Telluria mixta: one gene and its partner. The protein of the gene in region 2 interacts with the protein of the main gene of each other region in a pairwise test. Links are inferred from orthologs where the notes say so. Each region holds a gene or a part of one and is shown on either strand. Other genes may lie near its edges.

Evidence for each region. Proteins that work in one complex are often made in the same cells at the same time.
Region 1: the proteins of P0M04_RS32235 (region 2) and gltA interact in binary tests that used the Escherichia coli proteins (3 or more experiments, as listed by UniProt). The link is inferred for Telluria mixta from one-to-one orthologs.

What each region holds. Positions count from the first base shown.
Region 1 is NZ_CP119520.1:3,873,185-3,877,317, forward strand. Bases 305-3,224 are described here. They hold gltA (citrate synthase), read left to right. Parts: upstream 305-1,073; coding sequence 1,074-2,375; downstream 2,376-3,224. Other genes in these bases: P0M04_RS17175 (succinate dehydrogenase iron-sulfur subunit), read left to right, coding at 305-653; P0M04_RS17180 (FAD assembly factor SdhE), read left to right, coding at 744-1,010; P0M04_RS17190 (putative quinol monooxygenase), read right to left, coding at 2,486-2,788; P0M04_RS17195 (type 1 glutamine amidotransferase domain-containing protein), read left to right, coding at 3,158-3,224. In the rest of the region: more of P0M04_RS17175, read left to right, coding at 1-304; more of P0M04_RS17195, read left to right, coding at 3,225-3,904; P0M04_RS17200 (DUF3297 family protein), read right to left, coding at 4,003-4,133.
Region 2 is NZ_CP119520.1:7,322,835-7,327,037, forward strand. The notes cover bases 330-3,319. They hold P0M04_RS32235 (diacylglycerol/lipid kinase family protein), read right to left. Parts: upstream 2,287-3,319; coding sequence 1,372-2,286; downstream 330-1,371. Other genes in these bases: cls (cardiolipin synthase), read left to right, coding at 330-379; P0M04_RS32230 (metallophosphoesterase family protein), read right to left, coding at 519-1,355; P0M04_RS32240 (phosphatase PAP2 family protein), read right to left, coding at 2,283-3,047; P0M04_RS32245 (hypothetical protein), read left to right, coding at 3,212-3,319. Also shown: more of cls, read left to right, coding at 1-329; more of P0M04_RS32245, read left to right, coding at 3,320-3,424; P0M04_RS32250 (sulfate ABC transporter substrate-binding protein), read left to right, coding at 3,518-4,203. UniProt on the Escherichia coli protein: In vitro phosphorylates phosphatidylglycerol but not diacylglycerol; the in vivo substrate is unknown.

The DNA.
Region 1 (4,133 bases), 3.4 Mb from region 2 along the record:
CCTATATGCAGGACGTCACCGTCCAGCTGAAAGACACCGACAAGATGCTGCTGGACGTCCTGCAGCGCATCAAGTCCGACGTCGACGACTCGCTGGCGCTGCGCCGCTCGTGCCGCGAAGGCGTGTGCGGTTCGGACGCGATGAACATCAACGGCAAGAACGGCCTGGCCTGCACGACGAACCTGAACGAGCTGACGCAGCCGATCGTGCTGCGTCCGCTGCCGGGCCTGCCGGTCATCCGCGACCTGATCGTGGACATGACCAACTTCTTCAAGCAGTACCACTCGATCAAGCCGTACCTGATCAACGAGTCGATCCCGCCTGAAAAGGAGCGTCTGCAGTCGCCGGAAGAGCGCGAAGAGCTGGACGGCGTGTACGAGTGCATCCTGTGCGCGTGCTGCTCGACGTCGTGCCCGTCGTTCTGGTGGAACCCGGACAAGTTCGTGGGCCCGGCCGGGCTGCTGCAGGCGTACCGCTTCATCGCCGACTCGCGCGACGAGGCGACCAACGAGCGCCTGGACAACCTGGAAGACCCGTACCGCCTGTTCCGCTGCCACTCGATCATGAATTGCACGGACGTGTGCCCGAAGGGTTTGAACCCGAACAAGGCCATCGGCAAGATCAAGGAATTGCTGGTACGCCGCGCGATCTAATCCCGGCTCATCGATACGTAACAGTAAAACTACCGTACTGCCGGCTACCGGCAGCCGGAGTATAGTGTTGACCCAACAACGGACTCTAGTGTGAATACGCATCAATCCGACCCCGCCAACCGTGCCCGCCTGCGCTGGCGCGCCCGCCGTGGCCTGCTCGAGAACGACCTGATCCTCACGCGCTTCCTGGATGCGCATGAAGAAACCTTGACGGACGAGGAAGTCGATGCGCTGACCCGTCTGCTGGACCTGGCGGATAACCCGCTGATGGACCTGCTGCTGGGGCGCGCCGAGCCCGAAGGCGAGGTCGACCTCCCGCATGTCCGCGCCCTGGTGGCGCGGCTGCGGCAAGCCTGAGCGAAACCGGAAGATTTCGTTTTATTTTGTCTTGTAGACTCACCTCCCAAAGAAGGAAGTGCCATGAACATCTCTGATACCAAAGCCACCCTGTCGTTCTCGGACGGCAGCCCATCGGTAGACATGCCGATCTACAAAGGCACGATCGGCCCGGACGTCGTCGACATCCGCAAGCTGTACGGCCAGACCGGCAAGTTCACCTATGACCCTGGCTTCATGTCGACCGCCGCCTGCCAGTCGGCCATCACCTACATCGATGGCGACAAGGGCGAGCTGCTGTACCGCGGCTACCCGATCGAGCAGCTGGCCGTCAACTGCGACTTCCTGGAGACCTGCTACCTGCTGCTGAACGGCGAACTGCCGAACGCCGCAGAAAAGGAAAAATTCGTCAGCACCGTGACCAAGCACACGATGGTCCACGAGCAGATGCAATTCTTCTTCCGCGGCTTCCGTCGCGACGCGCACCCGATGTCGGTGCTGGTCGGTACCGTCGGCGCGCTGGCGTCGTTCTACCACGACTCGCTGGACATCAACGATGCCAAGCAGCGCGAGATCTCGGCCATCCGCCTGATCGCCAAGCTGCCGACCCTGGTCGCCATGGCATACAAGTACTCGATCGGCCAGCCGTTCGTGTACCCGCGCAACGACCTGTCGTACAGCGCAAACTTCATGCGCATGATGTTCGGTAACCCGTGCGAAGAGTACAAGGTCAACGACGTCCTCGTCCGCGCCCTGGACCGCATCCTGATCCTGCACGCCGACCACGAGCAGAACGCGTCGACCTCGACCGTCCGTCTGGCCGGTTCGTCGGGCGCCAACCCGTTCGCGTGTATCGCAGCCGGTATCGCCTGCCTGTGGGGCCCGGCACACGGCGGCGCGAACGAAGCCGCACTGAACATGCTGAAGGAAATCGGCAGCGTCGAGAACATCCCTGGCTTCATCGAGAAGGTCAAGGACAAGAACTCGGGCGTGAAGCTGATGGGCTTCGGTCACCGCGTGTACAAGAACTTCGACCCGCGCGCCAAGCTGATGCGTGAAACCTGCCACGAAGTGCTGAACGAACTGGGCCTGCAGGACGACCCGCTGTTCAAGCTGGCGATGGAACTGGAAAAGATCGCCCTGAACGACGAATACTTCGTGTCGCGCAAGCTGTACCCGAACGTCGACTTCTACTCGGGCATCGTGCAGTCGGCCCTGGGCATCCCGGTCTCGCTGTTCACCGGTATCTTCGCGATGGCCCGTACCATCGGCTGGATCGCCCAGTGGAACGAGATGATCGCCGATCCGGAACAGAAGATCGGCCGTCCGCGCCAGCTGTTCGTTGGCTCGCCGCGCCGCGACGTGCCGACCATCGACAAGCGTTAAACCGCTTCGTCGTTGGACAGAAAGCGAGCCTGCGGGCTCGCTTTTTTTTGCTTTACACCGGCCGCGCGATTGCGCACCCATGCGGCCGTTCAGCGCCTTGTTGGACTTGCTCAGCCCGGCAGCTTTGCCGCAAGAACGTCAACCTTTTCGATGGACGGCGGCTGGGCAAATAGCTCACCCGCTTTTTCCATGAGCGCGGCTGCGACCGCGCCGGAAAGATGAGCCTGCCTTCCAGCCTCATCCGGAAACGCGTCAAAGATGCCAAAGGTTGACGGCCCCAGGCGGATGCCGAACCAGGCTGTGGTAGCGGGTTCTGCTTGAACGAGGGAAAGACCACTTAACAGAAAGTTCTCTACGTCTTTCTCCTTACCCGGCTTGGCTTCCAGACGAACGAATAACGCGAGTTTGACCATGACCTATCTCCTGTGGTTAAACAGACATGACTTCACCGGACCGCCACGCATTGCGGCGCAACCGCTTGATTCACGTGGCCAAGGGCAGTCTACCCGAAGGACCGATATCGACCCGTTCGCATTCCATCGAAGACTCGGCACGGCGACGAACGGCGACTCGGTGTTGTCGCGCCGGTTGCCGGCACGCATCAGCAATCGCTACAGTAAAACTTTTATGTCGATTTTGGCCGCTCTCAGCCGTTCGAGTCAGCTTGGCAGCTCGCCGAGCCAAAATAATGCTCGCCGGTTATCGAACGTCGGGGCATTTGCATTCACGGTACTGTATGTCCTCACTGCGATCTGCCAAGTTAACTCACAAGGGAGGGCATGATGAATGGACGTAAGAAACTGGCTGGACAGCGTATTGCCGTGCTGGCGACGGATGGCTTCGAACAGGTCGAACTGAGTGTGCCGGTCACCGCGCTGAAGGCGGCAGGGGCGCAGGTCGACATCGTCTCGCTGCACGGCGGCACCATCCGTGGCGTCAACCTGAACAAGCCGGCCAGGCGGGTCGACGTCGACAGGACGATCGAAGAGGCGAGGGTCAGCGATTACGACGGGCTCCTGATTCCCGGAGGCTTCATCAACCCGGATTTGCTGCGCCAGTCCGCCATGGCGCGCGACTGGGTGCGCGAGTTCGACCACCAGGGCAAACCGATCGCGACCCTGTGCCACGGACCATGGTTGCTTGCGTCGACCGGGCTGGCGGAAGGGCGCGCGCTCACCTCATGGCCCGGCGTGCGCGACGACATGGTCAACGCCGGGGCGACATGGCTCGACCAGGAAGTGGTGCGTGACGGTAACTGGCTGACCAGCCGCGGTCCGCAGGACATGGTGCCCTTCGTGCGCGAGATGATCCAGCTGTATGCCGGCGGTCCGGCCGGCAACGGCGCGCTGACGCGTCGGCATTCGGACCCGCAGCGCGAGCGCCCGGCGGCCTGGGCGACCACCGCAATTCGTCTGATGCCTCACATGTCGATGGGCACCGTGCTCGGTATTGCGCTGATCGGCGGCGGGTTGTACGCGGCGAGGCGCGCCGGCGCCGGGACGGGGCGGCAAGGGATGGCGGCGCGCTGAGGCGGTGCCTGGGCGGCAGCGCCAATGCCGCCTGCGCAATGAAAAAGGCCGCCGGATCGCCCCGGCGGCCTTTGCATTGCGACCTTATCGGTGAATGATCAGACAGCGTAATACGCCTCGACCGTACCTTTCAGCTTGATCAGCATCGGACGGCCCTTGCGGTCCAGGGTCTTGCCCGCGGCGACCTTGATCCAGCCTTCGCTCAGGCAATATTCCTCGACGTCCGTGC
Region 2 (4,203 bases):
CGTGGACGTGCGGCTCGTGCTGCCGGGCGTGTCGGACCACAGCCTGATCCGCTACGCCGGCCAGGGCTTCTACGACCAGTTGCTGGCCGGTGGCGTGCGTATCTTCGAGCTGCAGATCGCCGTGCTGCACGCAAAGACGGCAGTGATCGACGGCGTCTGGTCGACGATCGGCTCGGCCAACATCGACCGGCGCAGCTTCATCCACAACTACGAGTTGAACGTGGTCGTCATCGACCCCGCGTTCGGCGCGGCGATGGAGAGCGCGTTCAACGAGGATCTGCGCGACTCGAAGGAGGTCACGCTGGAGCGGTGGCGGCACCGGCCGTGGTCCGACCGGATCAAGGAGTGGATGGCGCGGCTTGGGGAGTACTGGATCTGACGAACACCGTCGTTCCCGCAAAGGCGGGAACCCATACTGAGTTTCCGAAGTCGGACTCGAGTCCCACCTCGACGCTTCCGAAGTACGGAATTCTGCAGCTCAGCATGGTTCCCCGCTTTCGCGGGGACGACGCAGAGCGTCAGATCCCGGCCGCCATCATCCCATCCGGCACTTCCGTCCAGACGTTTCCGCTGCGCATGAACTTCTCCGTGTTCAGCACCTGGAACTGGTTGTGCACGCTGTCCCAGCCATAGCGGTCGACCTCGATGCGCTGGGGCTCGATGCGGATCACGTTGAACGAATTCACTTCGCCCCGCCCGCGCGTGGACGTCGCCGTGCCGGCCTGCACGACGAGCGCGGCGTATTCGCTGATCTTGTAGCGCGCCTGCGTGTTGCCCGCGTGGCTCATGTGCAGGTGGCCCGCCATCAACAGGTCGATGCCCAGTTCGGCGAACACGTCCATCGCCATGTTCGCGCGGTCGACGAGGTCGTCCTCTTCCGCCCCTTTCGGCAGGTCGAACGGGTGGTGCGTGACGACGACGCGCGTAACCTCCTTCGGCAGCCCGGACAGGGTCGCGCGGATCTTTTCCACTTGCTCCTTGTTGACGCGTCCGTCCTTGAACGTGAGCGAGCGAGCCGTGTTCACGCCCAGCACGGCGATCTCGTCGTCGATGTAGACGGGGTCGAGGTCGTTTGTGATGTAGCGCTTGTAGCGGTCGAGCGGCAGCAGGAAGCGGCGGAACACGTTGTACAGCGAAATGTCGTGGTTGCCCGGCACGATGATCTGCGGGCCCGGCAACGTGTCGAGCCAGGCCTTCGCTTCCTCGAACTGCTCGCTCTTGGCGCGCTGGGTCAGGTCGCCGGAGACGACGACGACGTTGGGCGCCAGCTTGTGGACCAGTTCGCGCAGCGGGTCGAGCAGCATGGCGTCGACACGGCCGAAGTGCAGGTCGGACAGGTGGACGAGTGTGCGCATGGGGTTCCCCTTTCCGTTATGGTTGATTGACGTCATTCTCTACCGGCGGCACGAGTACCGTCAGTGCGCCAGGCCGCATCCGGTAGCGTAACGGCGGGTGCATCTCCGTCACTTCGCCATCGGTCGCCACGAGCAGGTGGTGGCGGTGCGTGTCGATGTCGAACGCCGGCGCCGTCAGCACGTCGAAGTCGCGCTCCTGCCCGAGGCGGCCGACCAGCGCATCGAACGCGAAGCGCAGCAGGCCCAGGCGCGTCGGATGCTGCGCCACGTACAGGCTCAGCACGCCTTCGTCGAGGCGCGCCCGCTCGCCGATCGCCAGGCCCTGCATCGTGTAGGCATTGTTGCCGATAAAGACGAACGGCGTACGCCGCGCGAGCCGCTCGCCGTTGACGGTGAGGCGCATCGACAGGAACGGATAGCGCCGCAGCGCCGCGAGCGCGGCCCAGGCGGCGGCCGGCCATTTGCCGCGGCCGAGGCGGCGCTGCTGCTTTTCGCGGTCGCGCACGATGTCCGGGTACAGGCCGAGGCTGCTATTGTTCAAGAAGATGCGGCCGTTCACCTCGCCCACGTCGACGTTCACGGGCCTTCCCGTCGCGAGGTTGCGCACGGCCGCGCCGAGGTCGAGCGGAATGCCGAGGTCCTTGGCGAAGTGATTGAGCGTGCCCAGCGGCAGTACGCCGAACGGCACGCCGCTGTCGACCATCACGGACGCCACGGCATTGATCGTGCCGTCGCCGCCGCCGGCTACGACAAGGCGTGCGCCCTGCGCCAGCGCGCTCCTGGCTGCGCTGATCATCCGGTCGCCGCCGTCTGCCCGCACGAGCTCCGCGTCCAGGCCTGCGTCGGTTAGTTGCGTTTGCAGCGCATCGCACGCGGCTTCGTCGTGCCCGGTACCGGCGCCCGCGTTGACGATCACGGTCACGGGCTTCACTGCAGGTCCTCCGCCGCATCCGCACGATGGGCACGCTCGCTCCACGACGTTTCGCCGCGCGCCAGACGGCGCCGGTGCAGGGTCGACACGGCCGTGATGCAGATCGCGAGCCAGGCGGCGCCCTCCGCCGCCGCGGCCAGCACGTCGGACAGGTAATGCACGCCCAGGTACATGCGCGACAGCGCGACGAGCATCACCATCAGGACGGCGCCGAGCAGGACGAGCGCGCGCGCACGCCACGTCCGCACCCGGCGCACGAGGTAGCACGCCAGCAGGCCGTAGAACACGGTGGCCGCCGCCGTGTGGCCGCTGGGGAAGCTGTACGTCATCAGGCTCAGCAGCGGATCGTCGAAGCTGGGGCGGGTGCGCCGGAACACGTGCTTCAACGCGACGTTCAGCAGCATGCCGCCCGGCACCGCGACGAGGCAGACGATCAGCCAGTAATGCGCATGGCGGCGCCAGAACCACAGCGCCAGCAGCGCGGCCATGATGCTCGATCCGACGACGCCGTTCCAGTGCGTGACGACCAGCATGGCCCGCGTGAAGCCTTGTGTGGCGCGGTCGTGGAACCAGTGCGCGAGCTGGACGTCGACGAGCGTGATCGTGTCGCCGGTGACGACGTCCTCGGCGATCTCCCCGAAGATCCAGGCCGCCAGCACCAGCAGTGCGAGGCCGACGGTGAGGTGCAGGCCCATCTGCCCTTCGGGCGACAGGCGGGCGGCGACGAAGCGCCGCAGGCGTGACGGAACGGTATTCAGCATACCGCTCCAGATGGGGCGTATTGGCGAAAAAGCCACACAAATATGCAACAACTGGTTTTTTGTACAGTACCTGTAGATTTATACAGTAGTTGTGCTATTCTGTACCTACTCGAGCAAGACAACTTGCCAACGCTAACGTAACCTAACTCGATAAAGGGATCGTCATGTCCACTCTGAACAGCTCCTTCGGCCTTGAATATGCTCCGACGCCTTTCCTCGTGCGCCTCGGTCGCCGCGAGATCCTTGTGACGCGCGACTTCCGCAAACGCTTCTACCCGGTCAACCCGATCATCGAGTGCGATACCGGCGTCGAGCCGGGCCACGTGGAAGTGCTGCTGCTGCGCCGTTGGCTGCTCATCCTGTCCAAAGCGCATTAAATTCATAAGCTTCATCGTTTTCATTCGTTTTCTTTCGCTGAGCAGGCACCTACCCTACGGTGTTGCCTACAGACACTCAACCGAAAGAAAACGATGTTCAATAAAAAGGTCGCCTCCGCTCTTGTCTCTGTTTTCGTCGCGGTCGCTTCGCTGGGTACTTCCATCGCACAGGCGGCGGACATTACCCTGCTGAACGTGTCCTACGACCCGACGCGCGAGCTGTACCAGGACCTCAATGCCGCGTTCGCGCGCCAGTACAAGGTCAAGACGGGCGACAACGTAACGGTCAAGCAGTCGCATGGCGGCTCCGGCAAGCAGGCCCGTGCCGTGATCGACGGACTGCAGGCAGACGTCGTCACGCTGGCCCTCGCGTACGACATCGATGCTATCAGCGAACGCGGCCTTATCGCGCACAACTGGCAGCAGCGCCTGGAGCATCGCAGCACGCCCTACGCCTCGACCATCGTGTTCCTGGTCCGCAAGGGCAACCCGAAAGGGATTCGTGACTGGGCCGACCTCGCCAAGCCGGGCGTGTCGGTCATCACGCCGAACCCGAAGACGTCGGGCGGCGCCCGCTGGAATTACCTGGCGGCGTGGGGTTATGCGCTGCGCCAGCCGGGCGCGACGGAAGCATCCGCACGCGCCTACCTGGCAAAGCTGTTCAAGAACGTACCGGTGCTCGACTCCGGCGCGCGCGGCGCCACCACCACGTTCACGGAACGCGGTATCGGTGACGTGCTGATCGCGTGGGAAAACGAAGCGCTGCTGGCCGTGAAGGA